Regions from separate parts of the Streptomyces sp. A5-4 genome, predicted to be linked through region 1. Evidence: riboswitches for the same ligand, from Rfam matches in the RefSeq annotation. Region 1 holds a riboswitch; each other region holds the start of a gene.
What was found. A riboswitch is a leader RNA that binds a small molecule or an ion and turns the genes downstream of it on or off. The one in region 1 is predicted to bind cobalamin.

Region 1 (5,523 bases):
CGAGCCGTACACCGGGGCGAGGCCCAGGCGCTGGAGGCGCTGGTCGGCGACGCACTGGAGGTACTCGCGCATCGACTCGGTGTTCATGCCCGGCAGGCCCTCGCCGCACAGATCCTGGCCGAACTGGAGCTCCGCCTCGACGGCCTCCTTGATCATGTCGGTGATCTGCTGACCCAGCTCGTCGTCGAAGAGGTCCGGCTCCTCCTTGCGCACGGTGTCGACGAACGCGAACGCGGCGTCCATGTGGCAGGTCTCGTCACGGAACACCCAGTTGGTGCCGGTCGCCAGCCCGTGCAGCAGACCCCGCGAACGGAACCAGTACACGTACGCGAAGGCGCCGTAGAAGAACAGCCCCTCGATGCACGCCGCGAAGCAGATCAGGTTGAGCAGGAAGCGACGGCGGTCCGCCTTCGACTCCAGCCGGTCGATCTTCTCGACCGAGTCCATCCACTTGAAGCAGAACTGCGCCTTCTCGCGGATGGAGGGGATCTCCTCGACCGCGTCGAAAGCGGCGGCCCGGTCGTCCGGGTCGGGCAGGTAGGTGTCCAGGAGCGTCAGATAGAACTGGACGTGCACGGCCTCCTCGAAGAGCTGGCGGCTCAAGTACAGCCGCGCCTCGGGGGAGTTGATGTGCTTGTAGAGCGTCAGCACCAGGTTGTTGGAGACGATCGAGTCGCCCGTCGCGAAGAACGCGACCAGTCGGCCGATCATGTGCTGCTCGCCGGGGGAGAGCTTCGCGAGGTCGCTGATGTCCGAGTGGAGGTCGACTTCCTCGACCGACCAGGTGTTCTTGATCGCGTCGCGGTAGCGCTCGTAGAAGTCCGGGTAGCGCATGGGACGCAGCGTGAGTTCGAAGCCCGGGTCGAGGAGGTTCTTGGTGGCGTTGGTGGACATTACTGGCAGGCCTCGCAGGACTCGGGGTTTTCCAGGGAGCAGGCGATGGCGTCCTCGTCGGGAGCCGTCGCGGTGGCCACTTGCTGGACGGGGATGGGGGCGGCGACCGCGGCGCCGCCGGAGCCGGCCGCCCGCGCGATGCGCGTCGCCGGGCGCGAGCGCAGGTAGTACGTCGTCTTCAGCCCCTTCTTCCAGGCGTACGCGTACATCGAGCTGAGCTTCCCGATGGTCGGCGTCTCCAGGAAGAGGTTCAGCGACTGGCTCTGGTCGAGGTACGGCGTACGGGCGGCGGCCATGTCGATCAGACCGCGCTGCGGGATCTCCCACGCCGTGCGGTACAGCTCACGCACCTCCGCCGGGATCCAGCTGAAGCCCTGCACCGATCCGCTGGACTCGCGCAGCGCCTCGCGGGACTGCGCGTCCCAGACGCCGAGCTTCTTGAGCTCCTCCACCAAGTAGGCGTTGACCTGGAGGAATTCACCACTGAGCGTCTCGCGCTTGAAGAGGTTGGAGACCTGTGGCTCGATGCACTCGTACACGCCCGCGATGGACGCGATGGTCGCGGTCGGCGCGATCGCGAGGAGCAGGGAGTTGCGCATGCCGCTCTTCGCGATACGGGCGCGCAGCGCCTCCCAGCGCTCCGGCCAGGTGACCTCGACGCCGTAGTGGTCGGGGTGCAGGACACCGCGCGCGGTGCGGGTCTTCTCCCAGGCGGGCAGCGGGCCGTTGCGCTCGGCGAGCTCGCAGGAGGCCTCGTACGCCGCGAGCATGATCCGCTCGGCGATACGGGTGGACAGCGCCTGCGCCTCGGGGGAGCCGAACGGCAGCTTCAGCTGGAAGAAGACGTCCTGCAGACCCATCGCGCCCAGGCCCACCGGGCGCCACTTGGCGTTGGAGCGGCCGGCCTGCTCGGTCGGGTAGAAGTTGATGTCGACGACGCGGTCGAGGAAGGTCACCGCGGTACGGACGGTCTCGTCGAGACGCTCCCAGTCCATCTCGCCCGAGGCCAGCACGAACGAACCGAGGTTCACCGAGCCGAGGTTGCACACGGCGGTCTCGCCGTCGTCCGTCACCTCCAGGATCTCCGTGCACAGGTTCGACGAGTGCACCACGGAGCCGGGCTCGGCGGTCTGGTTCGCCGTACGGTTCGACGCGTCCTTGAAGGTCATCCAGCCGTTGCCGGTCTGCGCGAGGGTGCGCATCATCCGGCCGTACAGCTGGCGCGCGGGGATCGTCGTACGGGCCAGGCCGTCCGCCTCGGCCTTGCGGTACGCCGCGTCGAACGCGTCGCCCCACAGGTCGACCAGCTCGGGCACGTCGACCGGCGAGAACAGCGACCAGTCGGTGTCCGCGTCCACCCGGCGCATGAACTCGTCGGGGATCCAGTGCGCGAGGTTCAGGTTGTGCGTACGCCGCGCCTCCTCGCCCGTGTTGTCGCGCAGCTCCAGGAACTCCTCGATGTCCGCGTGCCACGTCTCCAGGTAGACGCAGGCCGCGCCCTTGCGCCGGCCGCCCTGGTTGACGGCGGCGACCGAGGAGTCGAGGGTGCGCAGGAACGGGACGATGCCGTTGGAGTGCCCGTTGGTGCCGCGGATCAGCGAACCGCGGGCGCGGATGCGCGAGTACGAGAGGCCGATGCCACCCGCGTGCTTCGAGAGGCGGGCGACCTCGTGGTACCGGCCGTAGATCGAGTCGAGCTCGTCCAGCGGAGAGTCGAGGAGGTAGCAGGAGGACATCTGCGGGTGGCGCGTACCGGAGTTGAAGAGCGTCGGCGAGGACGGCAGGTAGTCCAGGCGGCTCATCAGCCGGTACAGCGCGGCGACCTCGTCCAGGGCGCGGACCGAGTCGTCCTCGGCGAGGCCGGACGCCACCCGGAGCATGAAGTGCTGCGGGGTCTCGATCACCTGACGGGTGATCGGGTGGCGCAGCAGGTAGCGGCTGTAGACGGTCCGCAGGCCGAAGTAGCCGAAACGGTCGTCGGCCGTCCTGTCGATCAGCGCGTCGAGCCGCGGAGCGTGCAGCGCCACGAAGTTGGCGGCGCGGTCCGCGATCAGGCCCTCGCGGTGCCCCACGCCGACCGAGTCGGAGAAGGTGTGGACGCCCTGCGTCGCCGCCTCGTCCCGGATCGTGCGGGTCAGCAGCCGGGCCGCGAGGCGGGAGTACGCCGGGTCCTCGGAGATCAGGCCGGCGGCGGCGTCGGTGGCGAGAGCACGCAACTCGGCCGCGTCAGAACCGGCGTTCCGGCCGCGCAGCGCGGCCGCGGCGACTCTGCCGGGGTCGGTGTCGGGCAGATCGGCGGTGAGGTCCGTCAGGGTCCGCAGCAACTCTGTGCCGGGTCCTTCGGTCGTCACCGTGGCAGAAGCCGGATCGACTGGCGCGATGGTCACGGGGTGCTCTCCCTCGCTCGGCTCGGGGCCGGCGGGGGAGGGGGCGCACGGGCACACCTCACCCCCGAAAGGGCGGCACACCGCATTGCGTCCACCGGCCCAACCGCGAGGCCCGGACGTATCGGCATCCGGGTCGGTCGAACCGGATGCACCGTCGGCAGGTCTCGGACTCCTGGGTGCGCGAAAGCGCACCAATCACACCGTTGCGGGACAGTTCCGGATTCGCACCGGATTTCCCTGCGGCGACAGCGAGCACGAGCATACATGTGGGGGCCGGGGGATGCCGCACCCCCCAGATGTTGTGTCGCGGGTGTTGCGGCTTCGGTTCTGTGTACGACAACGGGCCGCCGCATCCCGGCGGATGCGACGGCCCGTGCGATCACTGGGCGGAGAGCCTCAGCAGCAGCGGAAGCCCTCCCGGGGATCCGCCTCGCGGGCGTCCGTACGACTGTGTTCGAACTCCCGTCGGCTCATGACGAGGGCCTGCGGGTCGCGGGATCTCGCGTGCTCCGCATACCGGTCGTAGGCGGATTCGCCGGTCAATTCGCGGACGTACCAGCGGATCCGGCCCGCCACGCGGCGTACGTCCGAGAGGGTCATTCCCGGCTCCCCGTTCCGACGCTCGCGGCGTCGTCCTTGCGCATGCCGCCCTCGGGGCCGAGGCCGGCCGCCACGAGCTCGGCCTTCTCCTCCTTGGTGGCGAGGAGCGAGGCGGGCGCGACGAGGCGGGACTCGACGTACGGGGTCTCGCTGAGCTTGACGCTCGCGGGGTCGCGGATCGCCTTGACGCAGACCCGCGTGGCCTCGACGAGCACCACGATGATGAGGATGGCGAAGAACGCGGACAGCACGCCGTCGACCGTGGAGTTGGTGACGACCGTGTGCATGTCGCCGACGGTCTTGGCGGGTGCGATCGCCTCGCCGGCCTCGATGCCCGCCTGGTACTTGTCGCGCTGGGCGAAGAAGCCCACCTTGGGATCGGCGGAGAAGATCTTCTGCCAGCTGGCGGTCAGGGTGACCGCGACGTCCCACAGCAGTGGCACGGCGGTGACCCAGGCCCACTTGAGCCGCCCGGACTTGACGAGCAGCGTGGTGCAGACGGCGAGGGCGACGGCGGCGAGCAGCTGGTTGGCGATGCCGAACAGCGGGAAGAGCTGGTTGATGCCGCCCAGCGGGTCGTGCACGCCGACCCACAGGAAGTAGCCCCAGCCGCCGACGACGACCGCGCTGGCGATCCAGACGCCCGGCTTCCAGCTGACCTGGCGGAACGGCTTGTAGACGTTGCCGAGCATGTCCTGGAGCATGAAGCGCCCGACCCGGGTGCCCGCGTCCACCGTGGTGAGGATGAACAGCGCCTCGAACATGATGGCGAAGTGATACCAGAACGCCTTCATTCCGGCGCCGCCCACCACCGCGGAGAAGATCTCCGACATGCCGAGCGCGAAGGTCGGCGCGCCGCCGGTGCGCGAGAGCAGACTCTGCTCCTCGACATCCTTGGCGGCCTGCGCCAGCGACTGCGGATCGATGGCGAAGCCGAGGCTGGTCACCGCTTCGGAGGCGGCCCGGACGTTGTCACCGATCACACCGGCGGGCGAGTTGATCGCGAAGTACAGGCCGGGGTCGATGATGGAGGCGCAGATCATCGCCATGATCGCGACGAACGACTCGGTCAGCATGGCGCCGTAGCCGATCATCCGGACCTGCGACTCCTTCTGGATCATCTTCGGGGTGGTGCCCGAGGAGACCAGGGAGTGGAAGCCGGAGAGGGCGCCGCAGGCAATGGTGATGAAGACGAAGGGGAACATCGAACCGGCGAACACGGGACCGTCGCCGCGGCTCGCGAAGTCGGTGACCGCGGGCATCTTCAGCGTCGGCAGCGTGATGAAGACGCCGATGGCGAGCAGGCCGATCGTGCCGACCTTCATGAAGGTCGACAGATAGTCGCGCGGGGCGAGCAGCAGCCACACCGGCAGGATCGAGGCCAGGAAGCCGTACGCGATCATCCACATGACCAGCGTGCCGGGCTCAAGGGTGAAGGTGTCGGCCCAGGAGGACTCCGCGACCCAGCCGCCGGCGACGATCGCGAGCAGCAGCAGCGAGACTCCGATGACGGAGACCTCGCTGACCCGGCCGGGGCGCAGCACACGCAGGTAGACGCCCATGAAGAGGGCGATCGGGATCGTCATGGCGATGGAGAAGACGCCCCACGGCGAGTGCGCGAGCGCGTTCACGATGACCAGGG
Region 2 (5,523 bases), 1.7 Mb from region 1:
CCCAGTGCGTCCAGTTCGGCAGTGGCCGCGCGGGCGGGCGCGGCGAAGCTGCCACCGTCGCCGAACGAACGGGCCGCCAGGGTGAGGGCGTTGCTGCGGGCCGCCACCCAGCGACCGAGGATCAGCGCGGTGGCGAGGGAGACCACCGCGGCCATCGCGATAACCGTGGTGACCACGCCGAGGTCGTGCCGGTTGAGGAACATCGCCCAGGCGACGGAGAGGGTCCCGGCGAGCATGGCGGTGACCGCGACGGCGGCGATGACGGTCAGCGAGACCACCACCGAGCGGTGCCGCAGCAGGCGCAGCGCGAGCGCCCCAAGGAGTCCGGCGGCCGCGGCGCCGAGGAAGGCGAAGGCGGCCATGATCAGCAGTGCGCGCACGGCGGTCAGCCCTCTTCCTTCCGGGGCACGTCTGCCGCCGTCCGGGGCAGACCTTCCGGAAGGCCTTCAAGGTCCGCGCACACGGCCCCCGGAAGCCCTTCAGGGTCCGCGTGTGCGGCCTCCAGTGGCCCGTCCGGGTCCGCGGGTACGTCGAACCGGTACCCCACGCCCCACACCGTCCGGATCAGCCGCGGCCTCGCCGGATCGTCCTCGATCTTGCCGCGCAGCCGCCGCACATGAACGGTGACGGTGGACAGATCGCCGAACTCCCAGCCCCACACCTCCCGCATCAGCTGCTCGCGCCCGCACACCTGGCCCGGACGCCGCAGCAGATACGCGAGCAGGTCGAACTCCCGCAGGGTCAGCGCCAGGTCATGGCCGTCCCGGGTGACGCGGCGGGCCCGGGGGTCCAGGTCGATCCCGGCGGCCCGCAGCCGCGGTCCCTCCCGGCCGTCGGCCGACCGGCCGCGGCGCAGCACGGATTCGACCCGGAGCACCAGTTCGCGCGGGCTGAAGGGCTTGGTGACGTAGTCGTCCGCCCCTATTTCCAGGCCGAGGATCCGGTCGTCCTCGTCGCCCCGCGCGGTCAGCATGATCACCGGCACGGGGCCACGGGCGCGCAGTACGCGGCACACCTCCAGGCCGTCCATGCCGGGCAGCATCAGATCAAGGACCACCAGGTCGGGCCACCGCTCGGCCGCCGCCCGCAGTGCGGCGGGCCCGTCGGCGGCCCGGACCACGGCGAAGCCGGCCCGGTCGAGATAGCGGGCGACGACCTCGGAAACCGTCGGGTCGTCGTCGACGACCAGGACATGCACATCGCTGCCGTGCCGCTGGTTCTCCATACCGCCACCGTAGGCCGCCCACCAGGGGCGACCACCTTCCTGGGGCCTTACGAATCCATGACGTCCATGACGTCCGTTTCCTTCAAGAGTCGCGCGCGCCTCCCCGCCTACGGTGAATCCATGACTCCACGACTCGATGCGATCGGCCTGATCGTCGCCGACATGGCCGCCTCTCTCGCCTTCTACCGCAAGCTCGGCCTCGATGTTCCGGCCGAGGCCGACTCCCGGCCGCACGCCGAGGCGACCCTGCCCGGCGGTATGCGTGTCCTGTGGGACACCGAGGAGTCCGTTGCCTCCTTCGACCCGGGCTGGACCCGGCCGCAGGCAGGTGAGCGGCTCGGTCTCGCGTTCCTGTGCGACAGCCCGGCCGAGGTCGACGCGACGTACAGCACCTTGATCACGGCGGGATACGAGAGCCACCTCAAACCCTGGGACGCCGTCTGGGGGCAGCGCTACGCGGTGGTGCTGGACCCCGACGGCTGCGGCGTCTCGCTGTTCGCCAACGCCACGTAGGCGCCGAGGGTCAGCCCGGCCAGGTCACGCATCTCGCGGGAGAGATGGGCCTGGTCGGCGCAGCCCGCGGCGATCGCCGCGTCGGCGTACGTCGAGCCGCCACGTACCAGCGCCAGCGCGCGCTGCAGCCGCAGGACCCGGGCCAGCGTCTTGGGCCCGTACCCGAAGGCGGCCAGCGAGCGGCGGTGCAACTGACGGGCGCCCAGGCCCACGGCGTCGGCGGTCGCGGCGACCGTACGGCCCGCGTTCAGCTGCCCGGCGACGGCGCGCAGGACGGGATCGGGCGGCCCGGTGTCCGCGGCAAGGCGCAGCACCAGGTCCTCCAGGGCGGCGGCCGGGTCCGGGGCGCCGGCGATCCGGGCGGCACGGGCACGGACCGTGGCGCCGGGCCACAGATCGGCCAGCTCCACCCGCCGGTCGCGCAACTCGTGCGCCGGTATCCCGAGGATCGCGGGCCCGGCGCCGGGTGCGAACCGTACGCCGGCGTACGCGGCGCCGGGCTTGTCGCCCCCGGGGTGGGCGTGGGTGTCGGGGCCGGCGACGAGCAGCCTGCCCTCGGACCAGAGCAGGTCCATGCATCCGTCGGGCAGCACGGGGTGTGCGACGGCGGGGGCCGGTGGCGCGGTGTGCGTCCACACGACGGCGCCGTCGAGCCTCGATGCCCACTCGGCGTACATACCGTCCAGGTTAGGCGCGCCTCCCGGGCCGGGGAAGGTCAAGATCGCTGTGGTAGCTTGCGGCTGCCAGTCGAACCCACATTTGGGTCAGGGAATCCGGTGCGAATCCGGAACTGACGCGCAGCGGTGAGGGCGACGGGCGCGGTATCGGCCACTGGACGAGCAGTCCGGGAAGGCGCCGCGTCCGGACGACCCCGAGTCCGAAGACCTGCTGGCAGCCCCGGCCGCACACCCGCTGACCGGGGTGCGACGACCGACAGGCTCCGCGACCGGGCCTCAGACGGAAATGGCTCCTGTGCTGCCTTCCCCTCCTGCCCGCCCCGCCTTTCACCGGGCCCTGGCCGCGGGTCTGCTCTCTCTTGTGCTCGGCGTGCTGACTGCCTGCGGTGCGGGTTCGACGAACACCTCGTCCGACTCGGGCAAGTCCGGCCGGGACGGTTCCGGGTATCCCAGGACCTTCAAGAACTGCGGCCGCGAGGTGACGATCGAGAGCCCGCCCGAGCACGCCGTCTCGCTCGATCAGGGGTCCACCGAGATCCTGCTGTCCCTGGGGCTCGGCGACCGGCTGGCCGGTTCGGCCACCTGGACCGACCCGGTGCTCAAGGAACTCGCGGCGGAAAACGCCAAGGTGCCGCGGCTCGCGGAGAACAGGCCCTCCTTCGAGCGGGTGCTCGCCGAGGAACCCGACTTCGTCTCCGCCTCGTTCGTCTTCACGTTCGGTGAGGGCGGTGTCGCCCCGCGCGCCGACTTCGAGAAGCTCGGTGTGCCCACATATCTCTCGCCCGCCGACTGCGAGAAGTCCAACACGGGCGACGGCGACGGTTCGCGCGGCGAGCCGCTGACGATGGAGAGCGTGTACGGCGAGATCCGCGACCTCGCCCGCGTCTTCGACGTGGAGGAGCGCGGCGAGAAGCTCATCGGTGACCTCAAGGGACGCTACGCCACGGCCGCCAAGGGCGTCGATGCCGGGGACACCACGCTGCTCTACTGGTTCGCGAACTCCGACTCCCCCTACATGGCGGGCTGTTGTGGTGCGCCCGGAGTGGTCACCGAGGCGCTCGGTGCGAAGAACGTCTTCGACGACACCCATGACGAATGGCCCCAGATCAACTGGGAGAACGTGGCCGACCGCGACCCCGACGTGCTCGTCGTCGGTGATCTGACCCGCCGGAGCGAGAGCGCGGAGACGGCCGCCGCGAAGATCAAGTTCCTGGAGACCAATCCGGTCACCCGGCACATGACCGCGGTGCGGAAGAAGCGGTACGTCCTGCTGAGCGGACAGGCCATGAACCCCTCGATCCGTACGATCGAGGGCGTCGAGAAGGTCGGCGCCGCACTGCGTACGTACGGACTCGCTGGTTGAGCGCGGTGAGCGAGGACGGCGCGCGGAGGACCCGCCCCGCCCTGCGAGTGGGCGGGGCGCTGTTCTGGGTGGGCGGACTGGCCCTGCTCCTCGCCTCCATCGCCGTCGCGATCACTTTCGGCCCCGCCGACATCGAGGTCTCCGACGTCTGGGCCGTGGTCGCCGACCGGGCGGGCTGGGGCCACTCCCGGCTTTCGCCGATCCGCGAAGGCATCGTCTGGGAGCTGCGGCTGCCGCGGACCCTGCTCGCCGCGGTGTGCGGCGCGGGCCTGGGGGTGTGCGGGGCCGTGCTGCAGTCGTTGCTGCGCAATCCGCTCGCCGACCCCTTTGTCCTCGGGGTCTCCTCCGGCGCGTCCACCGGCGCGGTCCTGGTGGTGATCCTCGGCGTCGGCGGCGGCCTGGTGTCGCTGTCGGCCGGTGCGTTCCTCGGTGCGCTGTGCGCCTTCGGGCTCGTCCTGGTGCTGGGTTACGCCTCGGGCGGGACGACGGACCGGGTGCTGCTCGCCGGGGTGGCCGCCATGCAGCTCTTCTCGGCGCTCACCTCCTTCGTCGTCATCTCGTCGGCCGACGCCGAGCAGACCCGTGGCGTGCTGTTCTGGCTGCTGGGCTCGCTCGCCAACGCCTCGTGGGCCGACGTCTGGCTGTGCGCCGCGGTGCTGGCCGTGGTGCTGGTGGTGTGCGGCGCCAAGGCGACGGCGCTCGACGCGTTCGCCTTCGGCGAGGAGGCCGCGGCGTCGCTCGGGGTCTCCGTCGGCCGGACCCGGCTGCTGCTGCTCGCCGCGACGGCGCTGCTCACGGCGACGCTGGTCAGTACGTCGGGGGCCATCGGGTTCGTCGGCCTGGTGCTGCCGCACGCGGCCCGCGCGATCGTCGGTACCGGTCACCGTCGACTGCTTCCGGCGACCGCGCTGGCCGGCGCGGTGTTCCTGGTGTGGATCGACACGGTGGCGCGCACCGTCCTGGATCCGCAGGAGCTGCCGGTGGGCGTCATGACGTCACTGATCGGCGTGCCGGCCTTTGTCGTCATCCTCTACCGGGGCCGGAGGCTGCGATGAGTCTGCGTGCTGCGAGCGTGTCGTGGCGGACCGGCGAGGCGCTGATCGTCGACGGGGTGTCCCTGGACGCCGCCCCGGGGTCGACCGTGGGACTCCTCGGGCCGAACGGTTCGGGCAAGTCGACGCTGCTGCGGCTGCTGGCCGGGGTGAGGCCCACGTCGTCGGGCGTGGTGTCGCTGGACGGCGTACCGCTCGGGGAGCTGAGCCGCAGGGACGTGGCGCGCCGGGTGGCCGTGGTGGAGCAGCACGCGGTGACCGAGGTCGACATGAGCGTGCTGGACGTCGTACGGCTGGGGCGTATCCCGCATCGCCGGGCGTGGTCCGCGCCCACGGCGGCCGACGACGCGGCGGTGCGGGACGCCCTCGCGTACACCGGGCTCCGGACCATGGCCGGACGGTCGTGGCACACACTGTCCGGGGGTGAGCGGCAGCGGGCGCAGATCGCCCGCGCGCTGGCGCAGGAGCCGCGCGAGCTGCTGCTGGACGAGCCGACGAACCATCTCGACGTGCGGCACCAGCTGGACCTTCTCGAGCTGGTCGTACGGGCCCCGGTGACCAGCGTGATCGCGCTGCACGACCTCAACCTGGCCGCGATGTTCTGTGATCGGCTGGTGGTGCTCAAGGAGGGCCGGGTGGTGGCGGCGGGCAGTCCGGAGAAGATCCTCACCGAGGAGCTCATCGCCGAGGTCT
Region 3 (5,523 bases), 3.7 Mb from region 1:
AGTGCGGGACGAGCCCGGAGACCGCGCCCAGCAAAGTCGATTTGCCGACTCCGGACGGCCCGACGAGCAGGACCAGCTCGCCCTCGGGCACGGTGAGATCGACGCCCCGGATCGCGGGCGCGGCGGCGTCGGCGTAACTGACCGACACATTCTCGAACCGGATCACTGGCCTGTCTCTTTCTCTGTGGCTGGTGCCTTCGCTGAGTTCGTGGGCGCCGGCGTCCCTGCCGCTGCCGGCGCCCTGTCTGCCGCCGGTTCCCGGTGCGCCGGGGCCACGAAGGCCGGCAGCAGGCCGATCAGTACGGACGCGGCGGGCCACAGCGGGAACTCCGGTGCGACCAGCGGCACCACACCCGGGTGCAGGGCCACCGGGTCATGGCTGCCGGCCCAGATCATCAACCCCCCGACCGCCGCCCCCGATCCGGCCACCAGCCACGCGCGCGTGCCCCACAGATCGGGCCGGTAGCGGGTACGGATGCTGCGCCGGCCGCCGAGCCGCAGGCCCGCCATCGCGGCGAGCAGCCCCACGGCGAGTACCGGCAGCCCGAACCCGGCCCCGTCGGCGGCCAGCAGCCCGTACGACCCGGCGCACACGCCGAGCAGTCCGCCGATGGTCAGCACGGTCGTGGTGTGCCGCACGGCGGGCGGGACATGGGCGCTGCGGCCGTAGCCGCGTGCGTCCATCGAAGCGGCCACCGCGACCGACCGCTCCAGCGCGCCCTCCAGGACCGGCAGCCCGATCTGGAGAACGGCCTTGATGCCGCTGGTGGGGCGCCCGCGCAGTCGGCGCGCGGTCCGCAGACGCAGCACGTCCGCGACCATGTTCGGCGCGAAGGTCATCGCGACGACAACGGCGACGCCCACCTCGTACAGCGCTCCGGGCAGCGACTTGAGCAGCCTGGCCGGGTTGGCGAGCGCGTTGGCGGCGCCCACGCAGATGAGGAGCGTGGCGAGCTTCGCGCCGTCGTACAGGGCGAAAACCAGCTGCTCGGCCGTCACCCGGCCGCCGATCCGCACCCCCCTCGCCCAGTCGGGCATCGGTAATTCGGGCAGCGTGAACAGGGTGTGGGTGCCGGGGACCGGTGAGCCGAGGAACACCGAGAACAGCAGCCGGATCCCGATGACCACCAGGCCGAGCTTGACGAACGCGCCGTACGAACGGGCCCACGGCGCGGCGGTGCGGCGCGCGGCGACGACATAGCCGGCGACGCCCACCAGCAGCCCGAGCAGTAGCGGATTGGTGGTGCGCGACGCCGCGGTGGCGAGCCCGAGTGCCCACAGCCACCAGGCCCCCGCGTGCAGGGCGTTGCTGCGGTTCGCCTCGGGCGCGCGCAGGGTCACGGTCGTCCGCGGCGGCGCCGGCCCTGCCACACACCGGCCGCGCCGAGCGCGAGGACGGCGGCGAGGCCGACCAGGATCCCGGCGGAGGGGCCGCCCTCGTCGGGTGTGTTCTCCGTCGCCGGGGCCGTCTTCCTGCCGTCGGCGGCGGCGACCTGGTCCCCGCAGCCCGCCTTCGGGTAGCCGGAGATCGCACACAGCAGCGCGTCACTGTTGTACCGCAGCGGCTTCGCCACCGCGGCGAGCGCCTCCGCGCTGGTCGCGTCCTGGCGGATCCGGGCACAGGCGGTGCGCGGGGCGGGCGGGCGTTCCCCGTCGGGAGCGTCGGCCGCGGTGCCGAAGTCGATGACCAGGGCGACCCGCTTCGCGTCGCCCTGGGCGGGGGTGGCCCCGCAGATGGCCCGGAAGTCCCCGGCGCCGCGCGGCTTGGCGGCGTCCTGCGAGTCCTGGCTCACGGCGAACCGGAAGCCCTGGACGTCACCGTCGGCGGGCCTCGCGGTGGAAGGACCCTGGGTGGCGTACGCCCACTTCCCGCCGCCGTCCTGGTCCCAGAACGACCAGTAGCGGTAGCCGGTCGCCGCCTGCGCGGACCCCGCCCCGCCCAGCACCACGAGCGCGGCGCACAGGGCGAGGAGGAGCGCGACCGGACGCGTACGCGTCCTCACCGCTGCTGGTTCTTCTTCTTGCGGCCGCTGAACAGGATGCCCGCGCCCGCACTGGCGACGAAGACGATGCCGACGATCCACCAGGCGCCGAAGCCGCCGCCGTCGTCCTTCTTCTCGTCCTTGTCACCGGCCGGCCGCACGGACTCGGGCGTCGGCCCGGTCGCGTTGAGCGCCTTGACCAGGTCGGCGCCGCCGAAGGACTTCGGGTCGGTGCCGGTCGCGTGCGCGGCGAAGATCAGCTGCGCGTACGCGGCGGGCCCGCTCTGCTTCGCCCAGCCGGCCGAGTTCTTCTCCAGCCAGGTCAGCGGCTTCCGCGCCTGCTCGGCCCCGCCCTGCGCGGCCAGCGCGACCACGGCGTCGGCGGTGTTGCCGAAGTCCGGCAGCGGCTTCGTGTCCTCGGCGCCGGGCATGGGGGGAGTGTCGAGGTGGCCGGTCTTGGCGAGGGTGGTGGCCAGGTACGCGGCGCCGTTGCCGGACGTCATGTCCGGGGTCGGCTTGCCGCCCTGCGTGCACGAGGCCTTCTTGCCGCCGTCCTTGCCCTCGGCGACCAGGCCCTTGCCGAGCGCGCCCAGCACGGCCGCGGCCGTCGCGTCACCGTTGGGCGCGAGCTTCCCGGCCTTGTCCGGCTGGTACGCGAACGCGCCGCCGCCCGTCTTCGCGTCGCACGGGATGGCGAACGTGCCGAGCGCGTCGTAAGGCGACCTGCTCTTCTGCGACTTGACCTCGCCCGGCTTCTCGCCCGCCGCGGCCAGCGCGCCGATCACTATCGACGTGGAGTTGGAGTCGGTCGCGGTGCCGGGGCTGTAGCTCCAGCCGCCGTCCTGGTTCTGCGTGGACTTCAACCAGTCGACGCTCTTCTTCACGACGGCGTCCTGCCCGCCGAGCGCGACGAGCGCCTGCACGGCGGCGGCGGTGGCGTTGCTGTCCACCATGGTCTTCGCGTTGCATGGCTCGGTGGCGTCGGCGCGGAACGCAGGGAAGCCGCCGGAGTCGCACTGCTGCCCGACCAGCCAGCTCACGGCCTTCGCCGCGGGCTTGACGCCCACGGTGTCCTGGGCGAGCAGGGCCAGCGACTGCCGGAAGACACCGTCGTACATGGGGTCCGTCGTGCCGTACAGCCCGGAGGGGATCACGGGCTTGGGGGACGGCGTGGGCGCCGCGACCGCCACCGGGCCGGCGGCTGCGCAGAGAACGGCGGAAGCGGCGAGCACGGTGGCTGCGCTGCGGCGAAAGGTCATGACGGGCGGGGGCCTCTCCTGCTGGCGGAGCCGGGCACGAGCACGCGGGACCACGCACCGGGCGCCGGCCCCGTATACCTCGACGGTGCCGAGCCAGTCATGCCGAGCAGGGTGTTGCGACTCGTCGTCCCTCGGGGACGACATACGGCTGCGGGTCAGTGCCGGATTCGCACCGGCTTCCCCCTGTACGGGCATGATGACGACTCGCACACTCTACCGGCCCGTAACGCCCTCGCTCGGTCCCCGGACCCTTACACCGCCTGGTAGGTGACCGGGTCGCTGCCCATCACCGGCTCCGCCATACCCAGCTTCACCAGGCGGCGCAGATGCGCCTCCGCCTCCGAGACCGCGATGTTCCTCGACCCGTACGGGATCTGCTCCCACGGGCGGTTCCACTCCATCCGCTCCGCGATCTGCCACGGGGTGAGCGGGGTGGCGAGGAGGGTGCGCAGGCCGGTCAGTCGGTCCTCGTGGTGGGCCAGCAGTTCGGCCACGCGCGCGGGAGCGTCGGTGAACGCGTGCTGATGGGCGGGCAGGACCTCGGCGGGAGCCAGCCGTCCGATGCGCTCCAGGGAGTCGAGGTAGTCGCCGAGGGGGTCGGTGACCGTGGCGTCGTCCGGGTCCTCGTACAGGCCGATGTGCGGGGTGATCCCGGGCAGGAGGTGGTCGCCGGAGAACAGGCGGCCGTTGCCGGGGAGGTTCGCCGGATGGGCCTCGTCGAGATGCAGACAGACATGGCCCGGGGTGTGGCCCGGCGTCCAGATCGCGCGCAGCCGGCGCCCCGCCAGCGGGAGCAGGTCGCCGGGGACGATCTCGCGGTCCGGGAGGGCGGCGCTCAGGCCCGGCAGGGTGCGGGTGCGGCCCGACTCGCGGGCGGCGCGCAGCGGCGCGAGGTGCTCCTCGGGGGCGCCCGCGGTGGTGAGTTTGGCGGTGATGAAGTCCAGCCAGGTGCTGGGCTTCGCGCCGCGGGTGCGGCGTACGACGTCGGTGTCGGCGGCGTGCATGGCGATCCACGCACCCGAGACGTCCCGCACCTGGCCGGACAGGCCGTGGTGGTCGGGGTGGTGGTGGGTGACGAGCACGCCGTGGATGTCGGCGACGGCCACATCGAGCGCCGCGAGGCCCGCGACCAGGGTGTCCCAGGACGTCGGGTCGTCCCAGCCGGTGTCGATCAGGACCGGGCCCTCGTCGGTGTCGAGCAGGTGGACCAGTGTGTGACCGAGCGGGTTGTCCGGGATGGGCACCTTGAGGGACCAGACGCCTCCGCCGTGTGCGGTCACCTGGTCGGTCACCTGCTTCATGGGGCCTCGTCTCGGTCGCGTAGGGGCGCGGCGCCGGTCGCGCGGCGTCCGGCAGCCGTCAGGCTTCGCCCACTATAACTAGAACTCGTTCCAATCGATGCCCAAGTCAATTGTCTCTACCGGGTAGTTGAACGGCTCATCGGGTCTGCAAGTGGCCGGCCGGGGCGCGGAGTCAGATGTGTTCGGCGTGCCACTGGCCGACCAGGTCCCGGTAGAGCGGCGAACGCTCGATCAGCTCGTGATGGGATCCGTGCGCGGCGTGGGCGCCGTCCAGCACCAGGATCCGGTCCGCGCGCTCGGCGGAGCTGATGCGGTGGGCCACCACGATCAAGGTGCCGGGCCGTTCGGCGAAGGCCGCCTCCGCCTGCTCCTCGGCCGCCGGATCCAGGTGGCAGGTGGCCTCGTCGAGCAGGATCAGAGCCGCGGGCGATACGTGCGCCCTCGCCAGGGCGACGAGTTGACGCTCGCCGTGCGACAGGGCGGCGGGGTCGAGCGGGGAGTCGTACCCTCCCAGGCGTTGGACCAGCGGGCCCAGGCCGACCGCTTCGGCGGAGTGACGCACGGCCGTGGCCGACGCTCCGTCCGGACACAGGTAGAGCAGGTTCTCGCGCAGGGTGCCGGTGAAGACGTAGGCCTGCTGCGGAATGAGGACGCGGACCCCGGACGGACCGCCCGCGACCGCCGGGCGCCCCTGCACCCTTATCCGTCCCCGGTCCGGAGTGAGCAGACCGGCGATGAGGGCGGTCAGGGTGGATTTGCCGATGCCGCTGGGGCCCACGACGGTGAGATGTTCACCGGCCGCGACCGTCAACGTGAGCCTGTCCAGCACCGGTTGGGCATCGGGGCGGTAGGCGAACGTCACCGCGCTCAGTTCGACGGCGGGCGCCCGAGGGTCGCCGGCGGACCGGGTGCCTGCGGATTCGGCCGTGGTCACCGCTGTGAGGGGATCCGGATACGTCCCGGCCGTCAGCCGGTCCAGGA
Region 4 (5,523 bases), 3.0 Mb from region 1:
CGCAGTAGTACGCCGCGAGGTTCAGATCGTGCAGGGCGAGGAGGTTGGTGGTGCCCAATTCCCGGACCAGGCTGAGGATTTCCAGCTGGTAGCGGATGTCGAGGTGGTTGGTCGGCTCGTCGAGGACGACCAGCGACGGCTGCTGGACGAGGGCCCGCGCCATCAGGGCCCGCTGGCGTTCGCCGCCTGACAGGGAGGCGAAGCCCCGTTCGGCGAGGTCGGCGACGCCGACCCGGGTGAGAGCGGACCGTACGAGCTCCGCGTCGGTCCCGGTGTCCGCCTCCCAGAAGCGTTTGTGCGGGGAGCGGCCCATGGCGACGACTTCGCGGACGGTCAGCTCGAAGCCCGCCTGGCCGTCCTGCGGGACCGTCGCGATGCGCCGGGCGCGGGCCTTCGCCCCCATGGCGTGCAGGTCGTCGCCGTCGAGCAGGACCCGGCCGTGGGTGGGCGGCAGGGTCCCGTAGACGCAGCGCAGCAGTGTCGTCTTGCCGCTGCCGTTGGGGCCGACCAGGCCGACGGTCTCGCCGTGCGTGGCTGTCAGGTCCACGTCGTCGACGAGGTGGCGGCCCCCGATTCCGTAACTGAGTCCCTCGGTGCGCAGCTCGGTCATGCGGGGGCTCCTTCGGGGCGGCGGCGCAGCATCCACAGGAAGAACGGGCCGCCGGTCAGGGCTGTCAGTACGCCGACGGGGATGTCCTGGGGCGCCGCGACGGTTCGGGCGGCCAGGTCGGCCACCACCAGGAAGACGGCTCCGGCGAGTGCGGCGACGGGCAGCAGTCTGCGGTGTCCGGCGCCGACGACCATGCGGGCGGCGTGCGGGACCATCAGGCCGACGAAGCCGATCGCGCCGCTGAAGGCGACGAGTACGCCGGTGAGCAGCGAGGCCAGGACGAAGACCGCGGCGCGGAAGCGGCCGGTGTCCAGGCCCAGGACGGTGGCGCCCTCCTCCCCCACCAGGAGCAGGTCGAGCGGGCGGGCGACGGCGAGGAGCAGGGCCGTGCCGACTACGAGGACGATCGAGGGCAGCGCGAGCTGGTCCCAGCGGGCGCTGCCGAGGCCGCCGAGGGTCCAGTAGAGGATTTCCTTGAGGTGGTCGGCGCGGGCCGAGGTGACCATGAGGAGGCTGGTCAGCGCGGACAGGATGTAGGAGACGGCGACTCCGGCGAGGATGAGCCGGCCGGTCGTGAGGGTGCCGCCGGTGCGGGCCAGCGCGTACACGACGACGAGTGAGGCGAGTGCGCCGGCGAAGGCCGCCAGCGGGATGGTGACGGTGGTGGCGACGCCCGCGCCGATGCCGAGGACGATGACGGCGACGGCGCCCACGGAGGCCCCGGAGGAGACGCCGAGGAGGAACGGGTCGGCGAGCTGGTTGCGAACGAGGGCCTGCAGGACGGTGCCGATGACGGCGAGCCCGGCGCCGACGACCACGCCGAGCAGGACGCGCGGCAGCCGCACGTCGAGGACGATCGTGCGGTAGGGGCCGGGGTCGGCGCCACCGGTGAGGATCTCCAGGACCCGGTCGGCGGGGATCCGTACCGAGCCCAGGGCGAGGCCCGCGACCGTTGCCAGGGCGAGGGCCGCGGCGAGGACGGTGAGCACGAGGCCGTAGCGGAGCCGCCCGCGCGCGGCGGGGGTCTCGCAGGGCACGGGCGCTACTTCTTCGGGTCCGGGTGCAGCTGTTGGGCCAGTTTCTCGATGGCGGCGGGGGCGCGGACGCCGAGGACCATGTCGGAGAGGGGCACCACGGCGAAGCGCTTGTTCTTGATGGCGGGGACATCGGCGAGCGCCGGGTCCGCCAGGAGCCGCTTCTTCTTCTGGGCGACGGTGGTGGCGCCGTAGTCGTAGATGACGATGGCCTCGGGCTTGCGGTCGACGACGTTCTCCCAGGAGGCGTCGCCGAACGCCTTGTTGAGGTCGTCGAAGACGTTGGCGCCGCCGGCCCTGCTGATGATCTCGTTGCCGATGCCCTTGCCGCCCGCGGTGAAGGCGGTCTTGTCGCCGCTGTCGTAGACGAAGACGGGGACCGGGTCGAGGCCCTTGAGCTTCTTGGCGGTGGCGGCGTCGGTGGCCTTTGCCTCGGTGATCCAGCGTTCGGCGCGGTCGCCGACGCCGAAGGTGCGGCCGGTCTGCCGGACCTCGGTGTAGAGGTCGTCGAGGGTGATCCTGCCCTTGGCGCAGTTCTCCAGGTTGAGGCGCGACTCGATGCCGGACTTCTTGAGCGCCTCGCGGCTGCGGCCGTCGCCGGCCGTGAACGCGGACGCGTAGCCGCCGTAGACGAAGTCGGGGTCGGCGGCGAGGAGCTTCTCGTACGAGGGGTACTCCTTGGCCACCACCGGGGTGGCCTCGTACGCCTGCTCGTACTTGGGGAGCACCTTGTCGTCGAGATACGCGGTCCCGGCGAGTGACTTGGCGAGGCCGAGCTCCAGCATCACCTCGGTGACGTGCTGGTTCATGGTGACGGCGCGCTTCGGGGGCGCCTGGAAGGTGGTCTTCACACCGCAGTTGGTGACGGTGTACGGGAATCCCGCGCCCGCGTCGGCCGCGGGTTTCTTCTCCGGGGTGGAGCTGCACGCGGTGAGCGGGAGCATAACCACGGCGGCGGCTATGAGCGCGGCGAGGTCGCGGGTACGCGGGGGCCAGGACATGGCGGTGTGCCTCCTCCGGGGGATTTCCTCGTCCCCTGGTCGGTGGTGCGGAAGGCGGCAGCTCAGTTCCTGGCTTCCAGGCGTTTTGGCCTGGTCACAGTGGCGGGACCGTGCCGGATTCGCACCGGCTTCCTGGGTCTGCCGCCCGGGTCGGGCACAGTGTCTCACCCGGCCGGGCCCCGGCTTCCGCGGCGGGGCGCGGGTGGAGAGCGGTGATCTCGGCCCGGTGTTCGGGGCTGATGTCCTCGTAGCCGATGCCGAGTACGTCGTACTCCACCCCCGCGGTGACCAGGGCGACTTCCGGCTCCATGTACTGCGGGACGGGCCGGTCTTTACCTTGGCGGGCGTCACGGCCGGCATCGGTGTGTGCCTGGCCCTGGTGGGGCAGGACCTGGGCGCGGCGGAGGCCAGGCGGGTCGCGCGCGACCTGGTGGTGTTCCTGCAGCGGCCCGGCGGCCAGTCGCAGTTCCCGCCGCCTCCCGCACCCCGCCGACCCGCCACCCTCGGCTGCGTCCCCTGCTGGACGCCGTCGTCGCCGACCCGGCGGCGGACCACGGGCTGCGGGCGATGGCCCGGAGCGCCGGGGTGAGCACCCGGCAGCTGTCGCGGCTGTTCCGGGAGCAGACCGGCGCCTCCCCGGCCGGCTTCGTGGAGGCCGTACGGCTGGAGGCGGCCCGGATCCTCCTTGAGGCCGGCGCGAGCGTCACGGGGGCGGCGGCCCGCAGCGGCCTGGGCAGCGACGAGAGCCTGCGCAGGGCCTTCGCCCGGCACTTCGGGGTGACCCCGTCGGCGTACGCCGCGCGCTTCCGCAGCACGGGCCCGGGGGCCGGTTCCCTGCTCAGCTCCCGATCATGACGTCTTCCTCCGTGATCACGCCGTCCACGATCCGGAACGAGCGGAATTGGAAGGGGCCTTCGCCGTCGGCGTCGGCGGTGGACACCAGGACGTAGTGGGCGCCGGGCTCGTTGGCGTACGAGATGTCCGTACGGGACGGGTAGGCCTCGGTCGCGGTGTGCGAGTGGTAGATGATCACGGGTTCCTCGTCCCGGTCGTCCATCTCGCGGTAGAGCTTCAGCAGGTCCCCCGAGTCGAACTCGTAGAACGTGGGAGAGCGTGCGGCGTTCAGCATCGGGACGAAGCGCTCGGGCCGGCCGGTGCCCTCGGGGCCCGCGACCACGCCGCAGGCCTCGTCGGGGTGGTCGGCGCGGGCGTGCGCGACGATCTGGTCGTGCAGGGCCTGGGAAAGGGTCAGCATGGACCCCAGGATAAGCAAAGAGTCCCGCCCGTACCGAGGAGTGGTACGGGCGGGACCATATGCCGGACAGGGGAAGCCGCGGGGGCCCCGGTCAGCCCTTGCGGGCGAAGTTCTCCGGGTTGCGCTTCTTCATCACGAGGTACGAGACGCCGAGCAGCAGCGCCCAGACCGGCGCGCAGTAGAGCGAGATCCGCGCGTCCTTGTCGATGGCCATCATCGTGATGACCAGGCCGATGAACCCGAGGGCGAACCAGCTGGTGTACGGCGCTCCGGGGGCCCTGAAGGTGGACTGCGGCAGCTCGCCGCGGTCGGCCTTGGCCCGGTAGCGGAGCTGGGCGCACAGGATCATGATCCAGGCCCACATGCCGGAGATGGTCGCGAAGGAGACGACGTAGTTGAACGCCTCGCCGGGCCACTGGTAGTTGATCCAGACACCGACGAGCATCAGCGCGGCCGAGAAGGTGGTGCCGACCAGCGGCAGACCGTTCTTCGTCAGCTTCCTGAAGGCCTTCGGGCCCTGGCCGTTGAGCGCCAGGTCACGCAGCATGCGGCCGGTGGAGTACATGCCGGAGTTGCAGGACGACAGGGCCGCGGTCAGCACCACGAAGTTCACGACCGCAGCGCCGACGCCGAGGCCCATCTCCTCGAAGGCCTTGACGAACGGGGAGACGCCCGGCTGGAAGGTGCTCCACGGGACGACCGACAGGATCATGATCAGCGCGCCGACGTAGAAGACGGCGATGCGCCACGGCACGGTGTTGATGGCCTTGGGCAGGACGGTCTTGGGGTCCTTGGACTCGCCCGCGGTGACGCCGACGAGCTCGACGGCGAGGAAGGCGAACATGACGATCTGCAGGGTCATCAGCGTGCCGGTGATGCCTTCGGGGAAGAACCCGCCGTCGTTCCACAGGTTCGCCACGGTCGCGGTGTCACCGGCGTCGGAGAAGCCGATCGTGAGGACACCGGCGCAGATCAGGATCATGCCGATGATCGCGGTGACCTTGACCATCGAGAACCAGAACTCCAGCTCGCCGAAGAGCTTCACGGAGATCAGGTTCGCGGCGTACAGGATGACGGTGAAGACCAGCGCGGAGAGCCACTGCGGGATGTCCCACCAGTACGTCATGTAGGTGGCGGCGGCGGTGACCTCGGTGATGCCGGTGACGACCCAGAAGAGCCAGTACGTCCAGCCGGTCACGAAGCCGAAGAACGGGCCGAGGAACTCGCGTGCGTACTCCGAGAAGGAGCCGGCGACGGGGCGGTACATGAGCAGCTCGCCGAGCGCCCGCATGATGAAGAAGATCACCAGGCCGGCGATGGCGTACGCCAGGATCAGGCTGGGCCCGGCCCTGTCGATGGCCTTGCCCGCGCCGAGGAAGAGGCCGGTGCCGATGGCGCCGCCGATCGCGATCATCTGGATCTGGCGGGCCCCCAGCGCTCGCTGGTAGCCCTCGCCCGACGCGCCGGACGCGTCCGCGGCCTCATTGCCGTCGTCGTGTGGCTTGTCGACCTGCACTGAGGTCATGGTGTTGCGCCTTTCTCCATGCGATCCGCGCCTGTTTCAGGCAGCGGATCAGATCCTGATCCCCCCGGATGTGGATGGAGTGCGGTCGGCGGTCAGCC

Region 2: it holds a riboswitch for cobalamin, as region 1 does, so the genes downstream of both, ACLLJJ_RS35270 (ABC transporter substrate-binding protein) here and ACLLJJ_RS27275 (ribonucleoside-diphosphate reductase subunit alpha) in region 1, are expected to answer to the same signal.
Region 3: it holds a riboswitch for cobalamin, as region 1 does, so the genes downstream of both, ACLLJJ_RS09490 (prenyltransferase/squalene oxidase repeat-containing protein) here and ACLLJJ_RS27275 (ribonucleoside-diphosphate reductase subunit alpha) in region 1, are expected to answer to the same signal.
Region 4: it holds a riboswitch for cobalamin, as region 1 does, so the genes downstream of both, ACLLJJ_RS13010 (ABC transporter substrate-binding protein) here and ACLLJJ_RS27275 (ribonucleoside-diphosphate reductase subunit alpha) in region 1, are expected to answer to the same signal.

What each region holds. Positions count from the first base shown of each region.
Region 1 covers NZ_CP178591.1:5,810,563-5,816,085, forward strand. The annotation lists gene ACLLJJ_RS27270 (ribonucleotide-diphosphate reductase subunit beta) at 1-894, opposite strand, end outside; gene ACLLJJ_RS27275 (ribonucleoside-diphosphate reductase subunit alpha) at 894-3,281, opposite strand; cobalamin riboswitch at 3,421-3,543, opposite strand; gene ACLLJJ_RS27280 (YbdD/YjiX family protein) at 3,678-3,881, opposite strand; gene ACLLJJ_RS27285 (carbon starvation CstA family protein) at 3,878-5,523, opposite strand, start outside.
Region 2 covers NZ_CP178591.1:7,505,157-7,510,679, reverse strand. The annotation lists gene ACLLJJ_RS35290 (sensor histidine kinase) at 1-362, opposite strand, end outside; gene ACLLJJ_RS35285 (response regulator transcription factor) at 386-1,225, opposite strand; gene ACLLJJ_RS35280 (VOC family protein) at 1,346-1,738, shown strand; gene ACLLJJ_RS35275 (helix-turn-helix domain-containing protein) at 1,678-2,415, opposite strand; cobalamin riboswitch at 2,466-2,645, shown strand; gene ACLLJJ_RS35270 (ABC transporter substrate-binding protein) at 2,702-3,778, shown strand; gene ACLLJJ_RS35265 (FecCD family ABC transporter permease) at 3,784-4,833, shown strand; gene ACLLJJ_RS35260 (ABC transporter ATP-binding protein) at 4,830-5,523, shown strand, end outside.
Region 3 covers NZ_CP178591.1:2,062,256-2,067,778, reverse strand. The annotation lists gene ACLLJJ_RS09505 (ABC transporter ATP-binding protein) at 1-166, opposite strand, end outside; gene ACLLJJ_RS09500 (energy-coupling factor transporter transmembrane protein EcfT) at 163-1,335, opposite strand; gene ACLLJJ_RS09495 (SCO2322 family protein) at 1,338-2,003, opposite strand; gene ACLLJJ_RS09490 (prenyltransferase/squalene oxidase repeat-containing protein) at 2,000-3,241, opposite strand; cobalamin riboswitch at 3,330-3,472, opposite strand; gene ACLLJJ_RS09485 (MBL fold metallo-hydrolase) at 3,493-4,542, opposite strand; gene ACLLJJ_RS09480 (ATP-binding cassette domain-containing protein) at 4,715-5,523, opposite strand, start outside.
Region 4 covers NZ_CP178591.1:2,807,371-2,812,893, forward strand. The annotation lists gene ACLLJJ_RS13000 (ABC transporter ATP-binding protein) at 1-610, opposite strand, end outside; gene ACLLJJ_RS13005 (FecCD family ABC transporter permease) at 607-1,647, opposite strand; gene ACLLJJ_RS13010 (ABC transporter substrate-binding protein) at 1,653-2,645, opposite strand; adenosylcobalamin (AdoCbl) riboswitch at 2,699-2,791, opposite strand; partial or broken gene ACLLJJ_RS13015 (diguanylate cyclase) at 2,839-2,967, opposite strand; gene ACLLJJ_RS13020 (helix-turn-helix domain-containing protein) at 3,231-3,500, shown strand; gene ACLLJJ_RS13025 (Mov34/MPN/PAD-1 family protein) at 3,484-3,900, opposite strand; gene ACLLJJ_RS13030 (amino acid permease) at 3,992-5,425, opposite strand.